DNA from 4 places in the Pantoea dispersa genome. Region 1 is predicted to be linked to each of the others. Evidence: riboswitches for the same ligand, from Rfam matches in the RefSeq annotation. Region 1 holds a riboswitch; each other region holds the start of a gene.
The links. A riboswitch is a leader RNA that binds a small molecule or an ion and turns the genes downstream of it on or off. The one in region 1 is predicted to bind thiamine pyrophosphate.
Positions count from the first base shown of each region.

Region 2: linked by a shared signal. The riboswitch ahead of K7H94_RS19190 (LuxE/PaaK family acyltransferase) and the one ahead of K7H94_RS21390 (FAD-dependent oxidoreductase) in region 1 are both predicted to bind thiamine pyrophosphate.
Region 3: linked by a shared signal. The riboswitch ahead of thiB (thiamine ABC transporter substrate binding subunit) and the one ahead of K7H94_RS21390 (FAD-dependent oxidoreductase) in region 1 are both predicted to bind thiamine pyrophosphate.
Region 4: linked by a shared signal. The riboswitch ahead of thiC (phosphomethylpyrimidine synthase ThiC) and the one ahead of K7H94_RS21390 (FAD-dependent oxidoreductase) in region 1 are both predicted to bind thiamine pyrophosphate.

Region 1 covers NZ_CP082347.1:569,906-577,738, reverse strand. The annotation lists gene K7H94_RS21405 (RES family NAD+ phosphorylase) at 1-592, opposite strand, end outside; gene K7H94_RS21400 (hypothetical protein) at 585-1,262, opposite strand; gene K7H94_RS21395 (6,7-dimethyl-8-ribityllumazine synthase) at 1,434-1,871, opposite strand; TPP riboswitch at 2,037-2,156, shown strand; gene K7H94_RS21390 (FAD-dependent oxidoreductase) at 2,284-3,228, shown strand; gene thiS (sulfur carrier protein ThiS) at 3,212-3,409, shown strand; gene K7H94_RS21380 (thiazole synthase) at 3,413-4,171, shown strand; gene K7H94_RS21375 (HesA/MoeB/ThiF family protein) at 4,182-5,150, shown strand; partial or broken gene K7H94_RS21370 (ABC transporter ATP-binding protein) at 5,225-5,863, shown strand; gene K7H94_RS21365 (ABC transporter permease) at 5,847-6,581, shown strand; gene K7H94_RS21360 (ABC transporter substrate-binding protein) at 6,591-7,520, shown strand; gene K7H94_RS21355 (hypothetical protein) at 7,706-7,833, shown strand, end outside.
Region 2 covers NZ_CP082347.1:87,453-95,285, forward strand. The annotation lists gene K7H94_RS19160 (ABC transporter permease) at 1-385, shown strand, start outside; gene K7H94_RS19165 (ABC transporter permease) at 378-1,208, shown strand; gene K7H94_RS19170 (dipeptide ABC transporter ATP-binding protein) at 1,205-2,842, shown strand; gene K7H94_RS19175 (M20 family metallopeptidase) at 2,853-4,082, shown strand; gene K7H94_RS19180 (M24 family metallopeptidase) at 4,079-5,194, shown strand; gene ddpX (D-alanyl-D-alanine dipeptidase) at 5,209-5,799, shown strand; TPP riboswitch at 5,875-6,004, shown strand; gene K7H94_RS19190 (LuxE/PaaK family acyltransferase) at 6,100-7,182, shown strand; gene K7H94_RS19195 (acyl-CoA reductase) at 7,179-7,833, shown strand, end outside.
Region 3 covers NZ_CP082346.1:3,273,571-3,281,403, forward strand. The annotation lists gene leuC (3-isopropylmalate dehydratase large subunit) at 1-118, shown strand, start outside; gene leuD (3-isopropylmalate dehydratase small subunit) at 122-727, shown strand; gene K7H94_RS15395 (MFS transporter) at 932-2,113, opposite strand; gene sgrR (HTH-type transcriptional regulator SgrR) at 2,368-4,029, shown strand; TPP riboswitch at 4,100-4,193, shown strand; gene thiB (thiamine ABC transporter substrate binding subunit) at 4,240-5,226, shown strand; gene thiP (thiamine/thiamine pyrophosphate ABC transporter permease ThiP) at 5,202-6,812, shown strand; gene thiQ (thiamine ABC transporter ATP-binding protein ThiQ) at 6,796-7,497, shown strand; gene K7H94_RS15420 (DedA family protein) at 7,494-7,833, opposite strand, start outside.
Region 4 covers NZ_CP082346.1:3,695,647-3,703,479, forward strand. The annotation lists gene nfi (deoxyribonuclease V) at 1-53, opposite strand, end outside; gene hemE (uroporphyrinogen decarboxylase) at 56-1,123, opposite strand; gene nudC (NAD(+) diphosphatase) at 1,163-1,936, opposite strand; gene K7H94_RS17270 (Rsd/AlgQ family anti-sigma factor) at 2,025-2,531, shown strand; TPP riboswitch at 2,683-2,783, shown strand; gene thiC (phosphomethylpyrimidine synthase ThiC) at 2,874-4,796, shown strand; gene thiE (thiamine phosphate synthase) at 4,796-5,443, shown strand; gene K7H94_RS17285 (aminotransferase-like domain-containing protein) at 5,606-7,060, opposite strand; gene K7H94_RS17290 (DUF1127 domain-containing protein) at 7,236-7,421, shown strand; gene rpoC (DNA-directed RNA polymerase subunit beta') at 7,488-7,833, opposite strand, start outside.

The sequences.
Region 1 (7,833 bases):
GTGAAATTCGATCGCCAAATAACATCACTGCCCGCGCTGAATCATCCTGACGGGATATCCATGAAAGGCCCTGCGCTGATTCGCTCTGATGATGCAGAGCGGCTGCCCAGCGTCGGGTGAGGGGATAGTGATGTTTTTCTGTATCGATAAGCTGCTTACGCGTGATACCTAACTTGCGCAATGCGATGCTGCTCAGGTCGATCAGCAGCATATCTTCATTAACTTTAAGACAGGAATGAAGTTGATAATGTAATTTATTCTTATCCAGCGTCTTAAGACCGGGTGCGAAAGGCACGTCATGAAATACTGTTTCCATTAATGCGCAGTCTCTGGTCGAACCGCCGTATAGAGTCGGTATTGGCTGCCCATGTCTGGTTTTTATTGGACTGAAGCGGGCATTCCCTTTCACTCCAGGATTAAACTGGTTGGCGGCATAATGCGACAGATGGACCCGGTGCAGAATGCTTCCTGCTGAAAGCGTAATAAATGACAGCTGAAGTAAAGCGCCTGGCAATGGCGCACCTTCTTCGGCAGTAATAACAGGCAAAGTTGATAAATCATCAGGTTGCGCCGCAGTGCTGCGCTTATCCATGCGTTATTCCTTCCATTTCATCCAGAGCGGCGTCGATGACGCGTTGCGCTTCGGTTAGCAGTAGATCCTGTGGCCGTTTGCCCGCAAGGAAACTGTTATTCGACAGAAACCACAATGCAATAGCCCAACTGTCTTTGTGTCCGGCAAAAATCCTGAGTATCTGAGCCAGTGGTTTAATCGGGCGAAAGTGCGTGTCGCGATCCAGGCCATAATCGGGGAAATAATCTATCCCATTGTGATTGATGGCAAATATCTGACCGCTTTTTTTCCATTTATTCGGCTGAGCGCTCGGATTTGTGGAACTCAACCCTGCCAGTTGCGCCACTTCTGCGGCGCTGAGCCAGTTTCCGCTCTCCAGCACGGCATTGCGCGCCTCTAGCAACATCGCCGCTTCTTTGAGTAAATGAGGCGAAGCTGGCACGCGCGGTAACATCGCAATGGCCAGTTGCTCCAGCGATTCCTGCCGCTGCCGCTGTTGAAAAATTGCAAACATGGATGAAGCGATTGCGGAAAGATTTTCTGACAGGTTGCGCAGCGTCAGCGCATCGCTTGGATGGTCGAAAGTAATGGCAACAACGTGACTGGCATGTGATTTTGACAGTCGCCCCTGAATCTCCTGCGGAGTACCCGTCAGTGCAGAAACCCCGGTTTGATCTTTATCGCTAACCATCAGTTAACTCCCGCAAGGTTATTTAGGTTATCCGATTTTAAAGATATCCCGAATAACTTGCAATGGCATTGACGGTGCTGCTTTAAGTAAGCAAGAGGCGAGTGGTAAGAGGGAGCACACTGCAGAAAACGGATTGTTAAAAGTGGGAAACGCTAACAATCCGTTTGAGGTTCAGTCGATCTGAAGCTGGTGAATCATCAGAGCGGCGCGGGCGGCTTCTTTGCCTTTTTTAATGAAATGTTCGGTATAAAACGCTTCAATCGCGTCGACCGGCTGAAAATTGTGCGGAGTGAGTGATACCGAAAACACCGGAACATTGGTGGTGAGCTGCACATTCATCAGGCCATCGACGACGGCCTGCGCGACAAAGTCATGGCGATAGATGCCACCGTCGACCACCAGCGCGGCGCAGACAATCGCATCAAATTTGCCGGTTTCGGCCAGGCGTTTGGCCAGCAGCGGCATTTCAAACGCGCCGGGTACGTCATAGCTTTTTAAAGTATTTTCGACGCCTTGTTCTGCCAGTTCCTGCTCAAATCCTACCAGCGCGTTGTTCACGATCGCCTGATGCCATCCTGCTTTAATAAAAGCCACACGAAACTTATTCATAATGCTTCCATGATTAGCTGAAAAATTTATAAGTGAATAATAAAAAAGTCTTTTTTATCATCTGCCCGCTATCCGTCTGGTATACCATATGTTGCAATTTTGATCCACAACGCGGGCAGCGCGGTTAACGTGCTGCTTGACGCCAGCCAGCGCCTGCAATACAAATAGACGCGTCGGGGGAGTCTCGCCTGAGAGACTGAGAGGCTAATAGCGCACTGCGCGGCTTAGCGACCCTTTGAACCTGACCCAGTTGATACTGGCGTAGGAAGACTGACGGCTTCATGTGCAAAGCCGTCTGGCGCAAAGGCGAGCCCGATCGCTGGCGTCGATTCCCTTCACCTGTATCTGCGGGTCTCAGTTATCACTGAGAGGCCGATGTGAATTTCCCAGATTATTTACCGGAACGTGATTCATGAGCCGCTGGAGCGTGCTCGGTAGCGGCGTGTCCGGGATTTGTGTCGCCACGCTGCTGGCTGAGCGCGGCGAAACCGTCGAGGTCATTGATGATGAAGCGCGTCAGCCTGCCTCGTGGTTTGCCGGTGGCATGCTGGCGCCGTGGTGTGAAGCAGAAAGCGCGCCAGCGGAGGTGATTACCCTCGGCCAGCATGCTGCGGCCTGGTGGCAAACGCGCGTCAGCAGCGTGGTGCATCAGGGTACGTTAGTGCTGGCACCGCCGCGTGATAACCCGGAGTTAAACCGCTTCGCGCGCATGACGACGGCGCATCAATGGGTTGATCCGGCGTCGCTTGAACCGGCGCTGGAAAACCGGTTTGCGCGCGGACTGTTTTTCCCGCGCGAAGCACATCTCGATCCGCGCCGTGCGCTGGCTGAACTGCGTGACAAACTGCTGCAGCGCGGCGTCCGCTTTGATGCGCGCCAGCCATCGGGCCGGATCATCGACTGTCGCGGTATCCATGCCAGAGCGCAGCTCTCCGGCCTGCGCGCGGTGCGCGGGGAAATGCTGATCCTGCAGAGTCATGAGGTGTCATTTTCCCGGCCGATTCGTCTGCTCCATCCGCGTTTTCCCTGTTATCTGGTGCCGCGTCGCGACGGCCACTTCATGCTCGGCGCCACCATGATCGAAAGCGACGATGCCAGCGCTATCAGCGCGCGCGCCATGATGGAACTGCTCAGCGCGGCCTACACCCTGCACCCGGCGCTGGCGGAAGCGCGCGTCATCGAAAGCGGCAGCGGTCTGCGTCCGGCATGGCCGGCTAATCTGCCGGAAATCCACTATCACAACGGTATTTTTTATCTTAACGGCATGTATCGTCACGGTTTTCTGCTGGCACCAATGATGGCAGAACAGCTGATGCAGCGCCTGTCCGGGGAGGTTAGCCATGAATATTCAGCTTAACGGCCGCACCATCAGCACTGAGGCCACCAGCCTCAGCGAATTGCTGATCGAACAGCAAATCGATGCGGCCTGTGTTGCCACCGCCTGCAATGGCGATTTTGTGCCGAAAAGTCAGTATGCCAGCCTGCAGTTACAGGAAGGCTGGCAGCTGGAAGTCCTGTCACCGATGCAGGGAGGCTGAGCGATGTTTTACGATTTTACGCCGCAGTCACGCTTGCTGCTCGGCACCGCAGGCTACCCTTCACCGGCGATTTTGCAGCAGGCGATCGCCGCATCCGGCAGTGAAATTATCACTGTCAGCCTGCGCCGCGAAGGCACGGCGGGCGCGGCTTTTCGCGAGCTGCTGACGGGCCTGAATATGCGCGTGCTGCCCAATACCGCTGGCTGCCACACGGTCAAAGAGGCCGTCACCACCGCGCACATGGCGCGCGAGTTGTTTAACACGCCGTGGATCAAGCTGGAAGTGATTGGTCATGCCGACACGCTGCAGCCCGATCCGTTCGCGCTGGTCGAAGCGGCACGCATTTTGTGCGCCGACGGCTTCCTGGTGTTTCCCTACACCACGGAGGATCTGATAGTCGGTGAAAAACTGCTGGCCGCTGGCTGTGAACTGCTGATGCCGTGGGGCGCGCCCATCGGCTCCGGCCAGGGATTGCGAAATATTGACGGGCTGCGGGCGATGCGTGCCTGGTTCAGCGATATTCCACTGATCATTGATGCTGGCATCGGCGCGCCGTCACAGGCAGCGCAGGCGATGGAGATGGGCTTCGATGCCATCCTGCTCAATACCGCTGTGGCGAAAGCGGGCGATCCGGTGGCGATGGCGCGCGCGTTCAGCCAGGCGATCGCCGCCGGGCAGGGCGCGCGCGAGGCCGGGCTGATGGAGAAGCGTGATATGGCCGTGGCCTCAACGCCGATCTTCGGCCTCGCTAACCTGAACTAAGGAGCTCGCAATGGAACGCTACCAACGCCAGATGATGCTGCCGGAAATTGGCGTCGTCGGGCAGCAGAAACTGGCTCGCGCCCGCGTGCTGGTAGCCGGTGCCGGTGGGCTGGCCGCCACGCTGCTGCCTCAGCTGACGGGCGCGGGCGTCGGTCAGCTGTGTCTGTACGATGACGATCAGGTCGCGCTGCATAACCTGCATCGCCAGACGCTGTTCACCCTGCAGGATGTGGGTCGCAGCAAAGCTGTGGCGGCGCAGCAGGCTTTGCATCAGCGCAATCCTGAGGTGCAAATCGAAGCGGTGCCCGAGGCGCTGAGTGCCAGCAATATCGCGCAGGCGCTGGCGGAGTGCGATCTGGTGATTGATGCCGCCGATAACTTCGCGGTGACTTACCAACTGTCTGATGCCTGTTTCCAGGCGGGCATACCGCTGATCAGCGCCTCGGTGCTGGGTCGTCAGGGCTATGCTGGCGGTTTTTGCGGCGGCGCACCGAGTTATCGTGCGCTGTTTCCGCAGCTGCCTGCTTCCGCAGCTAACTGCAACACCGCCGGCGTGATAGGGCCAGCCGTGGCGGCGCTGGGGGCGATGCAGGCGCAGATGGCGCTCAGCATACTGCTCGGCCTGCAACCCTCACCGCTCGGTTGCATGGTCAACTGTGACTTCGTCAGCTGGCACTTTCGTTCGTTCCGCTTTGATGCGGCACAGGAACCGGCCCAGCCCGGCGTGCCGTTTATTGATGCTCACCTGTTACAGCCCGGAGACTGCATTGTGGAGCTGCGCAGCTGCGAAGAGGCGCCCGCCAGCGTGGCCGATCGGGTTGAGCGCGTATTGCCGCACGAACTGGACGCCTGGCAGCCACCGGCGGATCGCCGCATCGTACTGGTGTGTGCCAGCGGCATCCGGGCGGCGCAGGCGGCCAGCGCGCTGGCGCAGCGCGGCTTCAATCAGCTGGCGATTCTGGCGGCGCGGCGGCCATGACGCAGGACATCCGCTTTGACCAGGTGAGCTTTGCCTGGGGCGAAAAACAGCTGTGCCATCGGCTCAATCTGCAACTGCGTGGCGGCAAGACCACGGTGTTACTGGGCTGCAGCGGCATTGGTAAAAGTACGCTGCTGCGTCTGGTGGCCGGCTTAGTGCAGCCGCAGCAGGGCAGCCTGAGCGGTATTGCGCAGCACGTGGCATGGATGGGGCAGCAGGATCTGCTCTATCCGTGGCTAACGGTGCTGGAGAATGTGATGCTGACGGCGCGTCTGAGCGGTGCGAAGCCGGACCGCGTGCGGGCGCACCATTTGCTGGCACAGGTGGGACTGGAAGACGAGGCGCAAGCCGCGCCCTCACAGCTCTCAGGTGGTATGCGGCAGCGGGTCGCGCTGGCGCGCACGCTGTATGCGCAGCGCGAGCTGGTGCTGATGGATGAGCCGTTCGCCACGCTGGATGTGATGACTAAACACCAGCTGCAAACGCTGACCGCGACGCTGTTGCGCCGCAAAACGGTGCTGCTGGTGACGCACGATCCGCTGGAAGCCTGCCGTATGGCCGATGACATTCGGCTGTTGCACGGCCAGCCGCTGCAGGTGACGCACTGGGCTGTGCCGGCAGGTACGGTGCCGCGCGCGCTCAATGATGCCGGACTGCTGCAGGCGCAGGCCGAACTCTTTTCCCGACTGAATTCCTATGAAAAAGCTGAGTAGTGGTATCTACCTGATCGCGGTGGTGCTGGGCGTGTGGCTGCTGGCGCGGCACAACGGCGTACCGGCATTTTTGCTGCCGGCACCGCATGCGGTGCTGGAGGCTCTGTGGCAAAAGCGGCAGCTGCTCGCGCATCACGCAATGTTTACGCTGGCGGAGATTGTGCTGGCGCTGCTGCTGGGCGTCGGCGGCGGCGTGGTGCTGGCGGTACTGATGGCCTCCAGCCCGCTACTGCGTCGGGTGCTGTTTCCGCTGGTGACAGCCAGCCAGACCATCCCGGTATTTGCGCTGGCCCCGCTACTGGTGCTGTGGCTGGGTTTTGGCATCGCGTCAAAAGTCGTGGTGGCGGCGCTGATTTTGTTTTTCCCGCTGTGCCTGTCGCTGTTCGACGGTTTATGCCGTACGCCTGCCGGCTGGCTGGAGCTGGCGCAAACGCTGTATCCCTCGCGCTGGCGAATTTTCTGGCGCGTGCGCTGGCCGGCTGCGCTGCCGCAGTTTTTCGCCGGCCTGCAGATGGCGGTGGTGCTGGCACCGATTGGGGTGGTGATCGGCGAGTGGGTCGGTGCCAGCGAAGGGTTGGGCTACCTGATGATGCAATCCAACGCGCGGCTGGAAACGGCCACCAGTTTTGCCGCACTGCTGCTGTTAATGAGCCTGGCGCTGCTGCTCTCAGCGGCCGTGGCGCTGGTGCGTAAAAAATTTCTCTGGCAATCATACTAAGGAACTTGAGTGAATAGACTTCTTCGTGCCATCGCTTCGTTACTGCTGCTGGCCACCGTCAACGCGCAGGCAGCCGAAAAGGTGCGGCTGCTGCTCGACTGGTTCATTAACCCCAACCACGCGGCGATCTTTGCCGCTCAGTACAGCGGGGCGTTTAAACAGCAGGGGCTGGATGTCGAGATGATCGCACCGGCGGATTCCGCGTCGGTACCGCTGTTGCTGGCGGCAGGCAAAGCGGATCTGGCGATTAGCTATCAGCCGCAGCTCTATACGCTGGTGGACAAGCAGGTGCCGGTGATCCGGGTTGGTACGCTGATTAACCAGCCGCTGAACACCCTGACAGCCGTATCGGGCGATATCCACAGTATTAAAGATTTCGCCGGTAAATCGATTGGCTATGCGATTCCCGGCGCGGAAGATGTGGCTATCCGCAATATGCTGAAATCGCAGGGCGTCGACGTTAACAGCGTGAAGCTGGTAAATCTGAATATGGACGCCGTCTCCGCGCTGCTGACGCATAAAATTGACGGCGCGCTGACCATCTTCCGTAACTACGAGCTGCTGGATTTGCAGGACAAAGGCGCAAAGCCGGTGTCTTTTAAACCGGAAGATTACGGCGTGCCGGCCTACGATGAGTTGATTATTCTGGCCAACAGCAACACGGCGGCAAACGATCCTCGCATCCCGGCATTTCTGCGTGGGCTGGATGCGGGCATCGCCTGGCTGCGCGCTCACCCGCAACAGGCGTGGCAGGCGTTCATTAAGCGTTACCCTGAACTGGATACGCCACTCAATCATCAGGCCTGGCAGGCGACGCTGCCTTATTTTGCAACGCACAGTGCGGAATTCAATCAGGCGCGTTATCAGGCATTTGGTGAATATATGAAAGCCAACGGGCTGATCACCACCGTGGCGCCGCTGGCGCGCTATTCACTGTAATCCGTCCGCTTACGCCGTTTTCCCGGGCCGGGAGAACGGCGCGCGTTGACATTGCGTGCGGCCGGGGGACAAACGGAGACCCGCATCCCCGGTTTTCGGAAAATACTGGATTTCTGTGACTGTTATCACTGCGCGGGTAACGCTAAAATAAATACTTCTCATTTAGCAGAAGGTTTTTCGTCACGATGTTTTCGCGTTTCACACTGGCCACGTTAACGGCCACACTCCTGCTCACCGGCTGTGCGCGTCATGCTGCCAGCGACAGCAGCGCTGATGCTGCCGCCGCAGAAGCCCCGGCTACCGCTTCCGCTCC
Region 2 (7,833 bases), 210 kb from region 1:
CGTTGCGCTGATTCTGGTGGCACACGTTTCGCGCATGGTGCGCTCGGAAATGGTTGACGTGCTGCACACCGACTACGTTCGCGCCGCGTGGCTGAAAGGCCTGTCGCGCCGGCGCATCCTGTGGCGCCATGCGCTGCGCAATGGCCTGTTGCCCACCATCACCATTGTGGCGCTCGACGTCGGCTATCTGCTGGGCGGGATTGTGGTGGTGGAGGAGATTTTTGCCATTCCCGGTATTGGCCGGGAGCTGATTGTCGCGGTACAGGCGCGCGATCTGCCCACTATTCAGGCCGGCGTGATGATCCTCGCGGCAACCTATGCCGTGGTGAATTTCCTCGCGGATTTGGCCTACGTCATGCTCGATAAGCGGATTTCCTATGCCTGAAATACTGAAACGATTACTGCGCTCGCCGCAGGGTGCGGCGGGTGTGCTGATTCTGCTGCTGGCGCTGCTGATGGTAGCGGGCGGCGCGCACGTGGCACCGTTTGATCCGGAGTCGATTTCGATTCTGACGCGTTATCGCCCGCCCAGCGCGGAACACTGGTTCGGCACCGATCAGCTGGGGCGCGACATTTTCAGCCGGGTGCTGGTCGGCGCGCGGTCCACCATTTTGCTGTCGCTGCTGGCGACCGCGCTCGCGATGGTTATTGGCTCAGTACTGGGCACCGCCAGCGCCTACCTTGGCGGCAAAGTGGATGAATTCCTGATGCGCACCATGGATGCGGTGATGGCGATTCCCAGCCTGCTGTTTGCGCTGCTGATTGTCAGCACCCTGGGGCAGAGCAGCATGAACGCCGTGCTGGCTATCACTATCGCCTTCGTGCCGGGTATGGTGCGCATTGCGCGCAGCGTGGCGCTGGCGGCGCGTCAGCAGGACTACATCAGCGCCGCCATCGCGCGCGGCGAAGCGGGTTACTACATCATTCTGCGCGAAATGCTGCCGAACATTCTCGCGCCGATCATCGTGGAAGCCACCATTCGCGTGGCATTCGCCATCATGCTGTTTGCCACGCTGAGCTTTCTCGGCCTCGGCGCGCAGCCGCCCGAGCCGGAGTGGGGGCTGATGGTGTCCGAAGCGCGCAGTTATTTCTTTAAAGCACCGTGGATGATGATGATCCCCGGTCTGGCTATCGCGCTGGTGGCGATTGGCTTCAACCTGCTGGGCGATGGCCTGCGTGATGTGCTAAATCCAGGGAGCCACAAATGAAGAGTCCGCACAACCCGGTGCTGTCGGTGGACAATTACAGCCTCGATTATGCGTTAGCGCGCGGCCATTCGCTGCCGGTACTGCGCGATATCACCCTGCAGGTGATGCCGGGCGAAGTGCTGGGGCTGGTGGGGGAATCCGGCTCCGGCAAGACCACCCTTGGCTGGGCGATCATGCGCTGGCTGGCCAGTAACGCACGCGAGCAGGCGGGTGATATCCGGCTGAACGGCGAAAGCCTGCTGCAGCTGCCAGCGCACCAACTGATGGCGCTGCGCGGTAAAAAGCTTGGCATGATTTTTCAGGATCCCAGCGCGTCGCTAAACCCGACACTGACGCTGGGTGAACAGGTCACCGAAGTGCTGCGCCGTCATCGTGGGCTGTCAGCGCGCGAAGCGCAGCAACTGGGGGAATCGCTGCTGCGCGATGTCGAGCTGAAGCACCCGGCACGCATGATGCAGCGCTATCCGCATCAGGTTTCCGGCGGTGAGAAGCAGCGCATCCTGATCGCCACCGCCTTTGCCTGCCAGCCGGACTGCCTGATTTTTGATGAGCCGACCACGGCGCTGGACGTCATCAGCTCGGCGCAAATCCTCGATCTTTACGAGCGACTGCGCGCCGAGACCGGTGTCGCATCGCTGTATATCTCACACGATCTGGCGCTGGTGGCGAAAGTGGCCGACCGCGTATGCGTGCTGGAGCAGGGCCGCATCGTGGAGCTGGCCGCGACGCGCACGCTGTTCAGCGCGCCCGCGCATCCGTATACGCGCAAACTGATTGCCGCGGTGCCGGATCCGCAGCATCGGCTGGTCGCGGATGCGGCCGGCAGTCAGCCGCTGCTCAGCCTGCAGGCGATGACGATTGATTATGGCCAGCACGGCGTGCTCGATCGGCTGTTGAAACGGGAGGCGAACACGACGCGGGCCGTCAATGCGGTTTCGCTGACGGTGCATCAGGGTGAAATTCTCGGCGTGGTCGGCGAGTCCGGTTCGGGTAAATCTTCACTCGGTAAGGCGATAACCGGCCTGGTGCCGTTCACTGGCAGCATCGACTTCTGCGGCGCGACGTTATATGGCCGCGCGCAAATGGACCCGGCGTATCGCCGCCGCGTGCAGATGATTTTTCAGCATCCGGATGCGTCACTCAATCCGCGCATGACCGTCGGCGAAATTATCGCCCGTCCGCTGCGGCTGTATGGACTGCCACCGGGAGAAAGCGAGGCGCAGGCGGTGGCGCGTCTGCTGCAGGAAGTGCGGCTGCCCGCGGAATTTGCCAGCCGCTATCCGCACGCGCTCTCGGGTGGGCAAAAACAGCGCGTGGTGATTGCGCGCGCCTTCGCTAACCCGCCGGACCTGGTGATTTGCGATGAAATCACGGCGGCGCTGGATGTGTCGGTGCAGGCCACCATCATCGAGCTGCTGCTGGAGCTGCGCCGTCGCTACGGCACGGCGTATCTGTTCATCACCCACGATCTCAATCTCATCCGCCAGATCGCTCATCGCGTGGCGGTGATGTATCGCGGCGATGTGGTGGAAGTGCTGCCCGGCGAGAATATGCGGGCGCAGGCACAGCATCCTTACACCCGTGCACTGCTTGATGCCGTGCACATCCCTGATCTAACCCAATCCGTGGCATAACGAGAAGCGCATGAACCCTGAAGAGTTAATTCATCACATCGATCGTGAATACTGCCTCGCTTTCCTGGCAAAAATGGTGCAGCACAAAAGTTACAGTGCCACCGAGGGCGAGCGCGAATTAGCCCGCTATATGGCACAACAGATGGCGCAGCTGGGGCTGGAGACTGAACTGCAGCCGGTGGCCGGCGATCGGCTGAACGCGATTGGGCGGCTGGCCGGCAGCGGAGGCGGCCACAGCCTGCTGTTCAACGGTCATCTTGATACTAACCCGGTCACCGAAGGCTGGACCGTCGATCCCTGGGCGGGAAAAATTGACGATCAGTTTATTTACGGTATCGGCGTTTCTAACATGAAAGCGGGCGATGCCGCCTATTTCTGCGCGCTGAAGACGTTGATTGATGCCGGCGTGAAGCTCAGGGGCGACGTGATCCTCACTTACGTGGTCGGCGAGTTACAGGGCGGCATCGGTACGCTGGCGGCGATTGAGCAGGGCGTACGCGCCGACTATTTCATCAATGCCGAACCCACGGATTTACAGGCGCTGACCATGCATGCCGGCTCGCTGATGTTCACCATTGAACTGACCGGCGATACGCGCCATCTGTCAAAGCGTGAGGAGGCGGTCGACGCGATTGCGGCGGCGGTCGAACTGATTCCGCAGATCAATAACATCACCTTCAGCGGAGCGAAAAGCGCAGAACACCGCAAAATTAACCGTGGTCATATTGGCACCGTACACGGTGCGCTGGGGCGTGATTTGCAGGAGTGGCGGCCGCCGCAGGTCGCGGATTTTGTCCGCCTGAAAGGCTCCGCCCGCTTTGCGCCGGGGCAAACGGTGGACGGCGTGCTGGCCGACCTGCAGGCCCTGCTGGATGCACTGTGCCAGCGCTATCCGGGCCTGCAGGCGCAGCTGTTCGATGACGGCCTGCGCGATAAACCCACCATGCTGCCGTTTGAGGTGTCGCCGGAATCGCCAATCGTTAAAGCGGTTAATCGCGGCTGGCAGACTGTGCGCGGCACGCCGCAGCCTACTGGGGTGATTACGCCGCCCGCCTTCTACGGTACCGATGCGGCGCACCTGTATCAGCATGCAGGCATGGAGGGCATCGTGTGCGGACCCGGCGGCAAGTACAACACCATGCCGGACGAGCGCGTTGAGATCAGTGAATTTCTCGATATGGTGCGCATCTATTTGCTGGCAATCCTCGACATCTGCCAGCCGGTTGAACCTGCGTCATGATCGCCGACGCGCTGTCACGGCTGCGCAGCGCCATGCGCGCCGCCGACATTGAGGTGATGCTGATCGATCATGGCGAACTGCTGGCATGGTTAACCGGTTATACCGTGTCGGAAACGCGTTATCGTGCCTGTCTGGTGCCGTTGCAGGACGAACCGTGGATGGTGTTGCGCCAGCTGGATGCCGCGCCGTGCCGCGCGCAGTCACCGCAGCTGGCGATTGACGCGTACCGCGATGAAGACGATCCGTGGCTGGCGGTGGCGCAAAGCCTGACGCGGCGCGGCTATCAGCGGGCGCGGCTGGGCGCGGATTATGCATCCTACGGCATGACGGTGCATAGCTGGCAGCAGCTGGCGCGCCATCTGCCCGGGGTGCGCTGGTGTGATGTCAGCGGCATCAGCGACCGGTTGCGCAGCGTTAAATTTCAGGCTGAAATCGCCAGCTTACGCCAGGCCGCCAGCATTGCCGATGCCACGCTGGCCCAGCTGAGTGCGCAGGTGCAGGGCGGCTGGCGCGTGCGTGATGTCGCCGCGCTGGCGGCGGCACAATTTCTGCGACTCGGTGCTGACAGCGGTGAAACCGGACCGATTGTTATCGCCAGCGGCGACAGCGGATTTTTGCATGCCAGCGGCCATGAGCAGCGTCTGCAAGCGGGCGATGTGCTGCACGTTGAGCTGATCCCAAAAGTGCGGCACTACAGCGCGCGCCTGATGCGTCCGCTGATTGTCGGTGAAATCTCTGCGGCGCGCGCGGCGCTGGCACAACAGCTGATCGCCATTCAGGATCGCCAGCTGCAGGCGATGAAGCCGGGCGTTGCGGCCTGCACGGTGGATGCCGTCGCGCGTGAGGCGGTGCTCAGCGCCGGGCTGCGTGAGGATTACAGCAACATCACCGGTTATGCGCTGGGTCTGTATACGCGCACCCCGCGTCCGAGCGATTTCAGCTGCTGTTTTCATCCTCAGGCGCCGTGGTTACTGGAGGAAAACATGGTGTTTCACATGTATATTTCAGCGCAGGGCCTCGCCTTCAGTGAAACCGTGCGCGTCACGGCACAGGGCGCAGAGCGACTCACCACGCTGCCGCGCCAGCCGTTTACGCTGCCGGCTAACAATTAACAGGATGATGTACAGTGCAGGACGTTGAATTAATCGATTTGGCTGCCACCTTGCCGGGCCTGATGTTTGATCTGAAATACGCCACCGCCGATAACATCGCCGGGTATGCCATTTATCGCGACGCGCAGGCGTTGCTGCATCCGGATGCCGCCGCCGCGCTGCGCCGCAGCAGTGACATCGCCCGGCTGGCGGGGTTCCGCCTGCTGGTGCTGGACGCGTATCGTCCGCAGCAGGCGCAGTGGCACTTGTGGGATGCCTGTCCCGACGCGGATTATGTGGTGCCACCGGCGCGGGGCTCGAATCACAGCCGTGGCGTGGCGATCGATGTGACGCTGGTGGATGAGGCGGGCAACATTCTGGAGATGGGGACCGGGTTTGACGACATGTCTGCTGAGTCGCACCCGTTCCATCCCAACGTGCCGCAGCAGGCGCAGCGCCATCGCCTGTTGCTGAACGCCATCATGCTCGGCGGCGGTTTTGTCGGCATGCCCACCGAATGGTGGCACTTTGAACTGCCGGATGCGCAAAACTATCCGCTGCTCAGCGATCGCTTTGCCTGCGTCAGCCGGGCTGATCGCGCTCCTGTGAGTGATATTGCGCGTTAATAATCGCGTTGCTGAAGCGAGGGGGTTCTGCGCCTTCCCGCCTTGACACGCCCTCCGTTCCGACCCCAGAATGCAGCTTGTTCCAAGGGGTGCCCTGTTAGAGGGCTGAGATTCTACCCGCGCGGCTGTCACGGCCGGCAACGTAGTGACCCTCTGAACCTGATCCGGCTAATACCGGCGTAGGGATGTGGAACCGGGGTCACTGCACGCCCTCATTCCCTCTTTGCGCCTTTCTGCGAATCCTGCGCATTTCTCAGGCCCTGGCAGGCCGTTATGCCGCAGTCCAAAGAGGGCACCTTCATGACCGAAGCGTCAATCATCGCCGCGCTGCTGGCGTTTATGCAGCGCCAGGAAACCACGGAAGCGGATTTCAACCAGCTGGCGCTGCAGCTGTTCGCGTGGCAATTCGAACACAATCTTCCCTACGCCCGTTTCGCCCGCCAGCGCGGCCGCACGCCGCTGACGGTAAAACAGTGGCGGCAGATTCCGGCGGTGCCGATTACGGCGTTTAAAGATCTGACGCTGAGCTGCCGTCCGGTGGCGGAGATTCCCCACATCTTTATGACCAGCGGCACCACGGGGACCGGCCGGGGGCGCAGCTATCACCCGACGCTGGCGGTTTACGATCGCTCGATGCTGATCAATTTCCGCCAGCGCTTTATGGCCGGACATCCGCGCCTGCCGATGGCGATCCTGTTTCCGCACAGCAGCGAGCTGCCGCACTCTTCGCTGGCCCATTATCTGACGCTGGCGATGCAAGAATGTGGCACGCCAGACAGCGAAGTGATGGTGGATGCGCAGGGGCTGAAACTGCCGCGTCTGATCGCCGCGCTGGAGCAGGCGCAGGCCAGCGGCCAACCCTATGCCCTGCTGGGTGCCAGCTACAGTTTTGTCCATCTGCTGGACGAACTGGCGCGTCAGCAGCGGCGTTTCAGGCTGCCGCCGGGCAGCCGCATCCTCGACACCGGGGGTTTTAAGGGCCAGTCGCGTGAAGTTGCGGCGGAGGCGTTTTATAGCGCGCTGCAGCAGACGCTCGGCGTGCCGCGTTCGCACTGCATCAATATGTACGGCATGACTGAACTCAGCACCCAGTTTTACGATGCCGGCAATGAAATCTGCCCGCCGGTGAAATCCGGACCGCACTGGATCCGCACGCGCGTGGTCAACCCGCTGACCGGTGCGGACGTGCCGGAAGGTGAGACAGGCGTACTGGTGCATCACGATCTCGCCCATTTCAATTCTGTTTCCGCGATTCTGACCGAAGATGCCGGCGTGATGGTGCCCGGCGGTTTTCAGTTGCTGGGCCGCGTCGCGGGCGCGGATGCCAAAGGCTGCTCGCTGGCGATGGAATCGTTTCTCGCTGCCGCGCAGGCGCGGGCATGAAAGTGTATGCCGGCCATCTGCCGGGCATCCGCCACAGCGAGGTGGCGTGGCACAGCCTGCACTTTGGCCAGCAGGGCAGCACGCTGGAAGTGTGCGTGCCGGTGCTGTCCGAGGCGCAGATTGCCACGCTGGCGGCCAGCGTACGCGATAACGCGCGCCGCTACCTGCACACCCTGAGCGTAGCGCGCATCACCGCGTTGATTGATGAAGCCATCGCGCGCCTGCTTGACCGTTCGCACCCGTTGCGCCAGCAGGCGGAGCGGTTGCTGCCGCTGGTTACCGGCTATGACGCCGGGATGCTGCGGCTCGGTTTAACCGGCTATCTCAAAACCTTCCGTGAACCGCAGCTGCGGCGTTTTCTGGCGGAGGATTTCGGCAACGTGCAGATGCTGGACGATTTTCAGCCGCGGCCAAAAGGCGGCTTTGCCCGCGCGTTTGGTCCACAGCTGTTGCTGCAGGTCTGGGCCGGCAATGTGCCGGGTTTGCCGCTGTGGAGCCTGATTGCCGGCCTGCTGGTGAAGGCGGGAAGCGTGGGCAAAGTGGCGAGCGCTGAGCCGCTGATGGCGGGCTGGTTCGCCCAGCTGCTGGCGGAGATCGATCCGCAGCTGGGCGACTGTCTGGCCGTTGTATGGTGGCAGGGCGGTGATGAAC
Region 3 (7,833 bases), on a different replicon from region 1:
CTTTGAAGGTCGCCAGGGTCGCGGCGGTCGCACCCATCTGGTGAGCCCGGCGATGGCTGCTGCGGCGGCGGTAACCGGTCGTTTTGCCGACATTCGTGAATTGACTCAGGGAGCTTAAGCCATGGCGAACAAATTTACCCAACACACCGGGATTGTGGCCCCACTGGATGCCGCAAACGTCGACACCGATGCCATCATCCCGAAGCAGTTTTTGCAGAAAGTGACGCGCACCGGCTTTGGCGCGCACCTGTTCCACGACTGGCGTTTTGATGATGATGCCGGCACCCAGCCGACCGCCAGCTTCGTGCTGAATAAGCCGGAGTTCAAAGGCACCAGCATCCTGCTGGCGCGCGAGAACTTTGGCTGCGGCTCCTCGCGTGAACACGCGCCGTGGGCGCTGACCGACTTCGGTTTTCACGTGGTGATTGCGCCGAGTTTCGCCGACATCTTCTACGGTAACAGCTTCAACAACCAGCTGCTGCCGGTGAAGCTGAGCGAAGAGCAGGTCGATGAAATGTTCAAACTGGTGGCCGCGCAGCCGGGCATCCGCTTCACCGTCGATCTCGAAGCGCAGACCGTCACCGCCGGCGACAAGGTTTACCACTTTGAAATCGACAGCTTCCGCCGTCACTGCATGATCAACGGCCTCGACAGCATTGGCCTGACGCTGCAGCATGAAGCGTCCATCGCCAGCTACGAATCCAGCCAGCCAGCGTTTCTGCGTTAAGGTTTACCCGGTGCGCAGCAAGGCGCACCCTACAGCAAACGCGTCAGTAATTTGGTCGCCATTGATGGCGACCAAAGATGCTTAAATGCACAATGCCCTGTAGGGTCGCCATTTATGGCGCCCAAAAATGTGCAAAACATGCCCGAAACGCGCAATGCCCTGCAGGGTCGCCATTGATGGCGACCTTCAATCTACACATCGCCCTCACCGCGCATCGCGCACCCGCGCCGCCAGCACCAGCGCCACCACCGCCATCACTAACGCCAGCCAGTACACCGACTCATGACCAAAGCGCTCACTCAGTATCCCCTGGATCAGGCCGGCGATAATCAACCCGGTTGAAATCGAGGTGGTGAACATGGTGGTCGCCGCACCGGCACGGCCCGGCATCAAATCCTGAAACCACAGCATACCTATGCCGGCGATGATGCCGATAAACGCGGCGTTAAACAGCTGCAGCACCATCAGCGCGGTTTGGGAACGGAATAGCACCAGCCCGAGATAAAATACAATCGCCGCTACCAGCGCCAGCAGCATCAGCTTGCGCTTGCCGTAGCGCTTCGCGTAATGGCCGGCCAGCAGCATGATCGGGATCTCCAGCCCGGCGGCGGTGCCCATCAGCAGACCCGCCAGCTTCTCTGGCAGGCCAAGGGTTGCGCTGATATACAGCGGCATATCAATGATATACATGGTATTACACGCCCACATCACCACCGAGGCGATAAACAGCAGCCGCACCTGGCTGTCTTTCCACGGGCTGAGCTGCATCAGCACCTGCTCCGGCGTGGCGGCGATGCGCGGCACCGAGGGCAGCGTGCGCCAGATCAGCAGCATACTCAGCAGAAAAATCACCGCCGCCACGCAGAATAGCGTGACGAAGCCGTAGTTGAGCGCCAGCGCGAACGACAGCGGCGGCCCAATCACCCACGCCAGCGACAGCTGGGCGCGCATCACCGAACTGAACATCACTACTTCACGCGCCGACTGATCGGCATATTCACGCGCCAGCGCGAAGATCTGCGGAATCGCCACGCTGGCCAGCGCCGATAGCAGCACGCCGAGGGTGATGAGCGTCAGATAGTGACGGTTAAAGGCAAACAGTAGCGCGTTGGCCACCGCCATCAGGCAGCAAAACAGAATCAAATGACGGCGATCGCCACGGTTATCCGAACGCTTCGCCATCAGCAGGCTGATCACGATCCCGGCGACGGCGTTGATGGTAAAGAACAGGCCGACCCAGAACGGCCGCACCTGCACCTCACGCGTCAAAAACAGGCTGAGCGTCGGCGCCTGTAACGCCCCCGCCACGCCGACCATAAACGACACCGCCATAAAGGAGAGGTAAACCGGATTCAGGCGGCGCGGCCGCGGTAACAGCGATTTCATGCAGAAATCCCTTTGAGGAAAAAGACCGGGAAAAAAACAGCGTAGAAGATTCCACAGCAAAACGAAAAAAGCCAGCAGAGAAAAACTCCGCTGGCGGTGAAATTGCACCCTACTCAGAAAAGGTTCCACGTCGGCGGAACCGCTGGCAGAGCGCCATTCATTGCTGAATGCCTCCCGCTCTTCCATTGCCCGCCAGTATGCCTCTAATATGGGGCAGGAAAAACTGAGCGAAGTCGAGAAGGAGTTCCCCTTTTATGTCCTCTGCGCGTCTGCAACAGCAATTCATTCGCCTGTGGCAACACTGTCAGGGCCAGGATCAGGAAACCACGCTGAGCGAGCTGGCCGAACTGCTGCACTGCTCACGCCGCCACATGCGTAACCTGCTGAACGCCATGCAGGCAGCGGGCTGGCTGATCTGGCAGGCTGAAGCCGGTCGCGGTAAACGCTCGCTGCTGAGCTTCTGCTACACCGGACTGGCGCTACAGCAGCAGCGCGCCGAAGACCTGCTGGAGCAGGATCGCATCGACCAGCTGGTGCAGCTGGTGGGCGATAAAAACCAGGTGCGGCAGATGATTGCCGCGCACCTTGGCCGCAGCTTTCGCCAGGGCAAGCATATTCTGCGCGTGCTCTACTACCGGCCCCTGCCTAACCTGCTGCCCGGCTCGCCGCTGCGCCGTTCAGAAACCCATCTGGCGCGACAGATATTCAGCGGCCTGACGCGTATAAATGAGGAAAAGGGGGAAATCGCCGCCGACATTGCCCATCACTGGCAGCAAACCTCTCCGCTGCACTGGCGCTTCTTCCTGCGGCCGGCAATCCGCTTTCATCATGGCCGCGAGCTGGAGATGGAGGATGTCATCGCCTCGCTGGACCGGGTGCGCAGCCAGCCGCTGTTTTCGCACATCGACCAGTTGCACTCGCCGGCACCGTGGACGCTGGATATCCATCTCAGCCAGCCGGACTGCTGGCTGCCGTGGCTGCTGGCCAGCGTCAGCGCCATGATTCTGCCGCGTGAATGGCCGACACTGCGCCACTTCGCCCGTCAGCCCATTGGCACCGGTCCGTACAGCGTGGTGCGCAATCAGCAAACCCAGCTGAAAATCGCCGCGTTTGATGACTACTTCGGCTACCGCGCGCTGATTGATGATGTCTCGATCTGGGTGCTGCCGGAGATCAGCGATGAGCTGGTCTACGCCGGTGTAAAACTGGAAGGCGAAAACGACGACGAAAAATCGGAAGAGAGTCGTCTCGAAGAGGGCTGCTATTTTCTGCTGTTCGATCAGCGCTCTGAACGCGGGCGCGATGCCGGTTTCCGCCGCTGGGTGAGCGATCTGCTTAACCCTATCGCGCTGCTCAATCATGCCGGCGTCGGCTATCAGCGCTACTGGTTCCCGGCTTATGGCCTGCTGCCGCGCTGGCACCATCGGCGCGATATCACCCCAGCCCACAAGCCCGACGGCGTGACCCAGCTGACGCTCAGCTGGTACAGCCACCACGTCGAACACGAGGGCATCGCCAATGCGCTGCGGCCGCTGCTGGCGCAGCAGGGCGTCGAGCTGATTACCCGCGAAGTGAGCTACGAAAGCTGGTTCGACGGCGCGGGCGAGAGTGACATCTGGCTGGGCAGCGTCAACTTTACCCTGCCGCTCGACTACGCCCTGTTCGCTCAGCTCTACGAGCTACCGCTGATGCATCACTGTATCCCGCTGGACTGGCAGGCCGACGCCGCGCGCTGGCGTGAGAAAGCGCTGCCGCTGGCGGAGTGGAGCAAACAGCTGGTAAACAGCGACTATCTGCATCCGCTGTTTCATCACTGGCTGCTGCTGGAGGGCCAGCGCAGCATGCGTGGCGTGCGACTGAACACGCTCGGCTGGTTTGACTTCAAGTCCGCCTGGTTCGCCCCGCCGGAGCTGTAAAAAGGGCAGCATCAGACAACACGACCGGCAGGTGAACCTTTCGCGTTGTCATGTAAATGTCTAGAATATGTCGTTCTCAACGGGGTGCCGGTTAACTGGCTGAGAGAGACCCGTCGAACCTGATCCGGCTCGTACCGGCGTAGGGATTTGAGATGCTCCGCCCTCAGATCCTTTGCGACGCAACCTTACCTTCTCCTTAAGGAACGCAAAGTGTTAAATAAAGTTCTGCCCCTGTTGCTGCTGATCGCTGCGCCGGCTCTGGCGGCCAAACCCGTTCTCACCGTGTATACCTACGACTCGTTCGCCGCCGACTGGGGCCCCGGTCCGGCAGTGAAAAAAGCCTTTGAGGCCCGCTGCGGCTGTGAGCTGAACTATGTGGCGCTGGAGGATGGCGTATCGCTGCTTAATCGCCTGCGCATGGAAGGAAAGAACAGCAAGGCCGACGTGGTGCTGGGGCTGGACAATAACCTGATTCAGGCGGCGGAAAAAACCGGCCTGTTCAGCAAAAGCACGGTGGATACCCGTGCACTGCAGCTGCCGGACGGCTGGCACAATGACACTTTTATCCCGTTTGATTACGGCTACTTCGCGTTCGTTTACGACAAAAACAAGCTGAAGAATCCGCCGCACAGCCTGAAGGAGCTGGTCGAAAGCCCGGAAAAATGGCGGGTGATTTATGAAGACCCGCGCACCAGCACGCCGGGGCTCGGTCTGCTGCTGTGGATGCAGAAAGTGTACGGCGATGAAGCGCCGGCGGCCTGGCAGAAGCTGGCCAGCAAAACCGTGACCGTCACCAAAGGCTGGAGCGAAGCTTATGGTCTGTTCCTCAAAGGCGAAAGCGATCTGGTGCTGAGCTACACCACCTCGCCGGCTTACCACATTATTGAAGAGAAAAAGGATAACTACGCCGCCGCGCCGTTCAGCGAAGGCCACTATCTGCAGGTAGAAGTGGGCGCGCAGCTCGCCAGCAGCAAACAGCCGCAGCTGGCGCAGCAATTCATGCAGTTTATGGTGTCGCCAGCGTTTCAGCGCACCATTCCCACCGGCAACTGGATGTATCCGGTGATCAAAAGCGATTTACCCGCCGGTTATCAGGCGTTGCCGGTGCCTGCTAATGCGCTGCAATACACCCCGACAGAGGTGGCTGACCATCGCGCGGCGTGGATTAGCGCGTGGCAGCGCGCCGTCAGCCGCTGATGCCCGGCTGGCTGCTGCCCGGAGCGCTTAGCGCACTGCTCTTGTGTGCGGTCGCGCTGCTGGCGCTCGGTGCCCTGCTGCTCGCCGCGCCGGCCACCGACTGGCGCGCGCTGCTCAGCGATAGCTATCTGCACCATGTGCTGGCGTTCTCCTTTGAACAGGCGCTGCTGTCAGCGCTGCTCTCGGTGCTGCCAGCCATTCTGCTGGCCCGCGCGCTCTATCGCCGCCGCTTTACCGGCCGCACCCTGCTGCTGCGCCTGTGCGCCATGACGCTGGTGCTGCCGGTGCTGGTCGCCGTATTCGGTCTGCTGAGCGTCTATGGGCGCAGCGGCTGGCTGGCGCAGCTTTGCGCCGCCGTCGGTATCGACTATCACTTCTCGCCGTACGGCCTGCAGGGCATTTTGCTGGCGCACGTGTTCTTTAATCTGCCGCTGGCGACGCGCATGCTGCTGCAGGCGCTGGAGAGCATTCCCGGCGAGCAGCGCCAGCTGGCGGCGCAGCTCGGTCTGCGCGGCTGGTCGCTGTTTCGCCTGCTGGAGTGGCCGTGGCTGCGCCGTCCGCTGCTGCCAACGGCGGCTCTGATCTTTATGCTGTGCTTCGCCAGTTTTGCCACCGTGCTGGCACTGGGCGGCGGTCCGCAGGCCACCACGCTGGAGCTGGCCATTTATCAGGCGCTTAGCTTTGATTACGATCCCGGCCGCGCCGCGCTGCTGGCATTGTTGCAGCTCGGCTGCTGTCTGCTGCTGGTGCTGCTCAGCCAGCGCTTCAGTAAAGCGATTCCGGCCGGTAGCCAGACGGTGCACGGCTGGCGCGATCCGCAGGATTCCTGGCGCGCACGCGTCGCGGATACGTTGCTGATTACGCTGGCACTACTGTTACTGCTGCCACCGCTGGCGGCGGTACTGGTCGACGGCTTACGGGGCGGCATTGCCGGCGCGCTGCAACAGCCCGCGCTATGGCAGGCCACGTGGACGTCGCTGCGTATCGCACTCGGTGCCGGTGTGCTGTGCGTGCTGCTGACCATGATGCTGCTGTGGAGCAGTCGCGAACTGCGCCAGCGTCAGCAGCGCTTCGCCGCGCAGGCCATGGAACTCAGCGGAATGCTGATTCTGGCGATGCCGGGCATCGTGCTGGCAAGCGGGTTCTTTCTGCTGTTCAACGCCACCGTTGGCCTGCCGCAGCGTGCCGATGCGCTGGTGATCTTCACCAACGCGCTGATCGCCATCCCCTACGCCATGAAAGTGCTGGAAAATCCGATGCGCGATCTCAGCGCGCGCTACGCTCAGCTGTGCGCCTCGCTGGGCATCAGTGGGTTTACTCGCCTGCGGCTGATTGAACTGCGGGCGCTGAAACGTCCGCTGGCACAGGCGCTGGCCTTTGCCTGCGTGCTGTCGATTGGGGACTTCGGCGTGGTGGCGCTGTTCGGCAGCGCCGATTTCCGCACCCTGCCGTTTTATCTGTTCCAGCAGATTGGCGCCTATCGCGGTGCCGATGGCGCGGTAACCGCGCTGCTACTGCTGCTGTTATGCCTGCTGCTGTTTACGCTGATGGAAAAATTACCGGGTCGCCATGCTGACACTGAATAACCTTACTTATCTCTACCAGCATCTGCCGATGCGCTTCAGCTTTAGCGCACAGGCCGGTGAACGTCTCGCCATTCTCGGCCCGAGCGGCGCGGGCAAAAGTACCCTGCTGAGCCTGCTCGGCGGCTTTCTGCCGGTGAGTCAGGGCAGCCTGCTGATCGATGGCGTCGACCACACCCGCAGCGTGCCTTCCGCGCGACCGGTATCGATGCTGTTTCAGGATAACAATCTGTTTCCGCACCTGACGGTGCAGCAAAATCTGGGGCTGGGCCTGCATCCCGGCCTGAAGCTGACGCGCGAACAGCAGCAGCAGGTACAGCAGATTGCGGAGCAAACCGGGCTGGAATCGATGCTGACGCGTCTGCCCGGCCAGCTCTCCGGCGGTCAGCGCCAGCGCGTGGCGCTGGCGCGCTGCCTGCTGCGCAATCAGCCGGTACTGCTGCTGGACGAACCGTTTTCGGCACTCGATCCGGCGCTGCGCAGCGAGATGTTACAGCTGGTGCGCGCGGTGTGCGAGGCGCGCACTATCACGCTGCTGATGGTGTCGCACAGTCTGGAGGATGCGCAGCAGATTGCGTCACGCAGCCTGGTGATTGTTGACGGTCGGGTGTACTGGGATGGCAGCACCGCCAGCCTGCTGCGCGGAGAAAGCCCGGCGGCCGCCATCCTTGGCGTATCACCGCGTTAAGCGAAGAACACCTTCCACAGCAGCTGCAGGAAAATTGGCATCATCGGGTGGAACAATAGCGCAATAAAGGCACCCACACCGATGAGCGCCATTAGCGGAGCCAGCCAGCGCAGCCGCGCCTGCGGCAGATAAGGCGTAGCCCAGTCGACGCTTTTGCCGCTGCGCCACCAGCGCCACAGCAGCCAGCCGCCGATCCACAGCAGCAGCGCCACCGCCAGCAGCAGCCATTTGAAGCTGTCGCCCTGCGCCGCCTGCGGCACGTCGATCGCCACGCCCGCCAGAATGCCCGGCATCAGGTAGGCCGGCGGCCACAGGATGCAGCCGATAATGTTCGGC
Region 4 (7,833 bases), on a different replicon from region 1:
ACCACGCTGGCGGCGAGCTGTACCTGTTGCTGTCGTAGTGCGGCTAAATCCATGCTTATCCCTGATGATATGGTCGTGATAGCCGATGCACCGCCTCCACAAACGCGCCAGCGTGCTCTGGCGGAACATCCTGATGAATCCCGTGACCGAGGTTGAAGACGTGACCTTCGCCTGCGCCAAAGCCTTCCAGAATCCCCGCCACTTCCTGCTCAATTCGTGCAGGGGGTGCATACAGCATAGACGGATCCATGTTGCCCTGCAGCGCGACCTTATCGCCCACGCGGCGCCGCGCTTCGCCAATATCGGTGGTCCAGTCAAGGCCCAGCGCATCACAGCCAGTGGCGGCCATCTCTTCCAGCCACTGGCCGCCGCCCTTGGTAAACAGGGTGATGGGCACGCGTCTTCCTTCGTTCTCATGCAGTACGCTGTCGACGATTTTGTGCATGTAATAGAGCGAGAACTCGCGATAGTCGCGCCCGGTCAGCACGCCGCCCCACGTATCAAACACCATCACCGACTGCGCACCCGCTTTAATCTGCGCGTTGAGGTAAAGGATCACGCTCTCTGCCAGCTTATCCAGCAGTGCGTGCAGCGTCTGCGGCTCGGCGTACATCATCTTCTTGATTTTGGTGAAAGCCTTGCTGCTGCCGCCTTCTACCATGTAGGTTGCCAGCGTCCACGGGCTGCCGGAGAAACCGATCAGCGGCACTTCGCCTTTGAGGTTGTGACGGATGGTGCGCACCGCATTCATCACGTAACCCAGCTCCTGCTCTGGATCCGGCACCGGCAGTTTATCCACATCGGCACGACAGGTGATTGGATGGGAGAAACGCGGGCCTTCGCCGGTCTCAAAGTAGAGTCCCAGGCCCATCGCATCCGGAATGGTGAGGATGTCGCTGAAGAGGATCGCGGCATCCAGCGCATAGCGGCGCAGCGGCTGCAGGGTGACTTCGCACGCCAGCTCCGCGTTCTTACACAGCGACATAAAATCACCGGCCTCAGCGCGCGTGGCTTTGTATTCCGGCAGGTAACGCCCGGCTTGTCGCATCATCCATACCGGGGTGATATCCACCGGCTGGCGTAACAGGGCGCGCAGATAACGATCGTTCTTCAGTTCACTCATAATGGGCTCTCTCATGCTAAGGCCGGCAGTGTAGCATTTTCACGCCGCGCTGGCGCGACACAGCGCAACCGTATCTTCAATCAGCCGGCGCGCCACGGTGCCCGGCGGCGGCAACAGGGGCAGATCGTCGTAGCGATACCAGCCAGCATCCAGCAGCTCTTTACCATCGTGCTGCAGCTCGCCGCCATCGTACTCCGCCATGAACGCCATCATCAGCGAGTGCGGGAACGGCCACGGCTGCGAGGTCACGTAACGCACATTTTTTACCCGCACGTTACTCTCTTCCATCACCTCGCGGGCCACCGCCTGCTCCAGCGTTTCGCCGACTTCGACAAAACCGGCCAGCACGGTGTAGATGCTGTTGCGATGGCGCGCATGGTTTGCCAGCAGAATCTCCTCACCGCGACGAATCGCCACAATGATGCAGGGGGCGATTTGCGGATAGTAGCGCTCGCGGCAATGGCTGCACAGGCAGGCGAATTCGCGCTTGCTGTGCTGCATTTCATGGCCGCAATAGCCGCACCAGCGATGCGAACGGTAGAACTCTGCCAGCTGCACGCCGCGCCCGGCGAGCTGAAACAGACCGACATCTTCGTCAATCAGCTGGCGCACCGAGGCCATATTGTCCGGACGCGCTTCGCATACCAGCCAGACGTTTTCGCCCTGCCACTCGCCAATCACTCTGCCGCTGCTGCCGGTCAGGCCAAACTCGCCGGATAAGCCATGCGGCAACTCACCTTGCGGCAACCAAAGTTTCTGCGCGGAGCTGACAATCCACCAGCCAGCGTCTACGCTTGAGATCTCACGTTGCATCTTAATCGTTGTCCTTAGCGTCAAATAGCACGCTGAAATCCTGATGTTAAGTGTGTAATAAACAACTATAACTCACCTGGAGCCCCGTATGCTTACCCAGTTAGATAACCTGACCGAGCGTGTAGGTGGCGGTAATGAATTAGTCGACTCATGGTTGCGCGCCCGTCGACAGCTGCTCGTCACCTATTACGAGTTAATTGGCATGAAGCCGAACAAAGAAGCGCTGACCGCGCTGGATGAACAGGCGCTGGATGCGTTTTGCCATCGTCTGGTGGACTATCTCTCTACCGGCCACTTCAGCGTTTACGAGCGCATCATCAGCGAGATGTCCGGCGACAGCCCGATGATTGCGGCGGCGCAGATCTATCCGGCGCTGGAAGGCAATACTGAACGGCTGATGCAACTGTATGACAGCCATCTGCAGCAGGCCATTAATGACGACAACTGCGTGGATTTCCAGCAGGCGCTGTCAGAAGTGGGCGAAGCGCTGGAGTCACGCTTTACGCTGGAAGACAAACTGATTCAGCTCGCCTGGGATAACCAGCTGGCGCGCCCGCCGGTGGCCAATGACAGCACCATTGCTCGTCCGGCCTGAACCGCTGCAGTTGTAAAAGACTTGTTATTCAGGAAAAGCCCTTTTATGCTGAATGGGCTTTTTTATTGTCTTTTTAACGACAATCCACAATCAAACTTTGCGATATAAGCGCAGCGTGCAGCAGTCAGTAAAGTCGCTTATCGCGTAAAACGTAAACTTGTCGGAGTGCCCTTAGGGGCTGAGACCGTTAATTCGGGATCCGCGGAACCTGATCAGGTTAGTACCTGCGAAGGGAACAAGAGTAGATGTGATCAGCACGGTGCAGTCAGGCGCCCGCACCGTTTCTGTTACTCCTTCCGGACTCCGGACAAGCAGCTTCCCCTTGTTTTCAGGAAACTTGCTATGTCTGATGCTAAAACCTCACGTCGTGAACAACGCGCGCAGGCGCAAAAATTTATCGATTCGCTCCAGGGAACCGCCTTCCCTAACTCCAAACGTATCTGGATCAGCGGCAGCCGCGCGGATATCCGCGTCCCGATGCGCGAAATTCAGCTCAGCCCGACGCACACCGGCGGCAGCAAAGATCATCCGCAATACGCAGAAAATGAACCGGTGCCAGTGTATGACACCGCCGGTGCCTATGGCGATCCCCACGCGACCATCAATGTGCATCAGGGTCTGGCAAAATTGCGCGCCGGCTGGATCGCCGAACGCAACGACAGCGAAACCATCAGCGCACTCAGCTCAAGCTACAGTCAGCAGCGGCTGGCAGATGACGGGCTGGATCATCTGCGTTTTGAACACCTCCCGCTGCCGCGCCGGGCCAAAGCGGGTCGCCGCGTCACGCAACTGCACTATGCGCGTCAGGGCATTATCACGCCGGAGATGGAGTTCATCGCGCTGCGCGAAAACATGGGACGTGAGCGTATCCGCAGTAAAACGCTATTGCAGCAGCACGCCGGTCACGGCTTTGGTGCGCAGCTGCCGGAGAATATCAGCGCCGAATTCGTGCGCGCCGAAGTGGCCAGCGGCCGCGCCATCATTCCTGCCAACATCAATCACCCGGAATCGGAGCCGATGATCATCGGCCGTAATTTTCTGGTGAAGGTCAACGCCAACATCGGCAACTCGGCGGTAAGTTCGTCGATTGAAGAGGAAGTGGAAAAACTGGTGTGGGCCACGCGCTGGGGGGCAGATACCGTGATGGATCTGTCGACCGGCCGCTATATCCATGAAACGCGCGAGTGGATTTTGCGCAACAGTCCGGTGCCGATCGGCACGGTGCCAATCTATCAGGCGCTGGAAAAGGTCAACGGTATTGCAGAAGATCTTAACTGGGACATTTTCCGCGATACCCTGCTGGAACAGGCTGAGCAGGGTGTTGATTACTTCACCATTCACGCGGGCGTGCTGCTGCGCTATGTGCCGATGACCGCACAACGGCTGACCGGCATCGTGTCGCGCGGCGGCTCAATCATGGCGAAGTGGTGCCTGTCACATCATCAGGAAAACTTCCTCTACCAGCATTTCCGCGAAATCTGTGAAATCTGCGCCGCCTATGATGTCGCGCTGTCGCTCGGTGATGGTTTACGTCCCGGCTCGATTCAGGACGCCAACGACGAAGCCCAGTTTGCCGAACTGCGTACCTTAGGCGAGCTGACGCAAATCGCCTGGCAATATGATGTGCAGGTCATGATTGAAGGCCCCGGTCACGTGCCGATGCAGATGATCCGCCGCAATATGACCGAGCAGCTGGAACACTGCCATGAAGCGCCGTTTTATACGCTGGGCCCGCTGACGACCGATATCGCGCCGGGCTACGATCATTTCACCTCCGGGATTGGCGCCGCCATGATCGGCTGGTTTGGCTGCGCGATGTTGTGCTACGTCACGCCGAAAGAGCACCTTGGCCTGCCGAATAAAGAGGATGTTAAGCAGGGGCTGATTACCTACAAGATCGCGGCGCACGCTGCCGATCTGGCTAAAGGCCATCCCGGCGCGCAGATCCGCGACAACGCCATGTCGAAAGCTCGCTTCGAGTTCCGCTGGGAAGATCAGTTTAATCTGGCGCTCGATCCACATACCGCGCGGGCCTATCACGACGAAACCCTGCCGCAGGAATCCGGCAAAGTGGCCCACTTCTGTTCCATGTGCGGCCCCAAATTCTGTTCAATGAAAATCACCCAGGAAGTGCGCGAATTTGCCGCCCGTCAGCAGACTGAAGCCCAGCCGATAGCGCTGGGCATGGCGCAAATGTCCGATGCCTTCCGTAGCCGTGGCGGCGAGCTGTATCACGCCGCCGATGCCCTGAAAGAGGAAAAATGATGACTGAAGCCTTCCCTGCCACCGCGCCAAAACTGGGGCTCTATCCGGTTGTCGACAGCGTGTTGTGGATTGAACGCCTGCTGGCAGCCGGCGTGCGCACCCTCCAGCTGCGCATCAAAGATGGCGATGATCGCCAGATTGAAGCCGCGGTACGCGATGCCATCGCCCTGGGCAAACAGTACGGCGCGCGGCTGTTTATCAACGATTACTGGCGTTTAGCGATTAAGTACAACGCCTATGGTGTGCATCTTGGTCAGGAAGATCTGGATGTGGCCGACCTGGACGCTATCCGCCACGCCGGCTTACGCCTGGGTCTGTCGACACACGATGACGCCGAGCTGGATCGCGCGCTGGCGCTGCGTCCGTCCTATATTGCGCTCGGCCACATCTTTCCGACACAAACCAAAGAGATGCCCTCTGCGCCGCAGGGCATTGCCGAGCTGAAGCGCCATCTGGCGCGGCTGCAGCATATTCCCACCGTGGCGATTGGCGGCATTTCGCTGGCACGCGTGCCGGAGGTGCTGGCGACCGGTGTCGGCAGCATTGCCGTGGTCAGCGCGATTACCCAGGCGGAAGACTGGCAGGCGGCCACCCGCCAGCTGCTGGCGCTGGTAGAATCCCCAGAGCATGTCGCAAAAGCGTTGTAACTGACTGCAACGGCGGTAAAAATCCGCGAATACGGCGCGCAAACGGCAGCAGTCAGGGCTGGCGCGACCGGGGACAATCGCTAAAGTGAGCCTGCCCGCTGTCGCTTGCAGCGGGCCAGGGCTGGCTTCCCCGACTCTCTGTCCGGCCCTGCCTTTCCACCGTTATTCTGTCAGGGAGGTGATATGGCGCGTTTCCGCACTGCAGGCCTGCATGGCACGCTCCACAGCTGCGCCGAGGCTGGCAATCGCCTGCTCGGTTTGCTCATTCATTGGCAGACCATAATTGAGGCGCAGACAGTTGCGATATTTACCCGCCGCCGAAAACAGCGAACCGACCGCCACCTGGATTTTCAGCTCCCGCAGCTCCGCATTCAGCCGCACCGCATCGAAGGCTTCCGGCAGCTCAATCCACATCAGGAAACTGCCTTGCGGCCGCGAGACGCAAATGCCGCAGGGAAAATAGTGGCGCACCCAGCAGCTAAACGTCTCATAGTTACGCTGATACACATGGCGCATGCGGCGCAAATGCGGCAGGTAATGGCCCTGACGAATAAACTCTGCGACCGCATACTGCGGCTGCGTTGCCGTCGAACCGGTGCCAATATATTTCATGTGCAGTACGCGATCGCGATAGCGTCCCGGCGCGACCCAGCCCACGCGCAAGCCGGGCGCCAGGGTTTTGGAAAACGAGCTGCACAGCAGCACGCGGCCATCCATATCCAGCGATTTGATGGTGATCGGACGCGGATACTCCCACGCCAGCTCGCCGTAAACATCATCTTCAATGATCGCCGCGTCAAAGCGCTGCGCCAGCGTCAGCAGCGCGCGCTTACGCGCTTCCGGCATGATAAATCCGAGCGGGTTATTGCAGTTGGGTACCACCACCACCGCTTTGATTGGCCACTGCTCAAACGCCAGCTCCAGCGCCTCAAGGCTGATCCCGCTGACCGCATCGGTAGGGATTTCAATGGCGCGAATGCCCAGACCGCGCAGTGTCTGCATGGTGCCGTGAAACGCTGGCGACTCGACGGCAATGATATCGCCTGGCTCGCACACGGCGCGAATCGACACCGACAGCGCTTCATGGCAACCGGTAGTGATGACAATATCTTCCGCCGTCAGTTGACAGCCGCTGTCAATTGTCAGCCGCGCAATTTGCTCGCGCAGCGCTGCCACGCCGAGCAGGCTGTCGTAGTTGAGCTGATCAATGTCCTGCTTCTGCGCCATGCGGCCCATGATTTTCCACAGCGGCTTGAGCGTCGGCTGGGTCAGGTCCGGCATGCCGCTGCCCAGCTGCAGCACGTCGCCATTAATGCGGCTGCTCAGCAGCTCCAGCACCGATTCCCACTGGGTGATCTCAACCGGACGCTGTACGGGTCGGGTCATCGCGGGCACCGGCGGCGTGGCTTTACGGGTAGCGACAAAATAGCCGGAACGCGGCTGCGGCACGATAAGCTGCTTCTCTTCCAGCAGATGATAAGCCTGCTGCACGGTACTGATGCTGACGCCGTGCTCAATGCTGAGCGTACGCACCGAGGGCAAGCGTTCGCCGCTGCGATACAGCCCCTGCTCAATACGGTCTGAAAGCAGACAGGCCAGATGTTGATAGCGCGTCATTGTGTGCCTCGCTGCGTTAACGGTGATCAAAAATCAGTACAGATGACGCCTATTTCTACCATTCAGATCGGTACGGGCGCAATCTGTATGTTAAAGATAAGTGATTTTTGAACCTGTATTGAATTCGCCATCAGAGGGAAAATGTCGTTCAGACATCATACTGAGGGCTGGGATTATGGAATTTGATCAGAACCGGGCGGCAAAACCGTTCAGCGTGACCTTACTCGATATCTTTCGTGGCGGCGTGCGCGCGATAAAACGCTGGCATGCCAGACGGGAAACGCGGGAGATTCTTTCGCACCTGAGTGATGCGCAGTTGCGTGACATCGGGCTGACGCGTCAGGATATCAATCAGAAATAACGCGGATTTCAGACGAAAAAAAACCCTGCCGAGGCAGGGTTTTTTCATGGTCAGCAGAGCAGACGATTATTCGTCGTCGCTACCGCCCAGACCGGCGTTCAGCAGCTCAGCGAGGCTGGCAGAGGCTTCATCCGCAGTCACCTGCGGTGCAACCGGTGCTTCACCCGCCTGACGGCGACGCATACGATCCTGGTGGTAAGCATAACCGGTACCGGCCGGGATCAGACGACCCACGATAACGTTCTCTTTCAGGCCGCGCAGTTCGTCGCGCTTGCCTGCTACCGCTGCTTCGGTCAGGACACGGGTGGTCTCCTGGAACGATGCCGCAGAGATGAACGATTCGGTTGCCAGCGAGGCTTTGGTGATACCCAGCAGGTCACGCATGTACGTCGCGCCGATTTTGCCGTTCGCT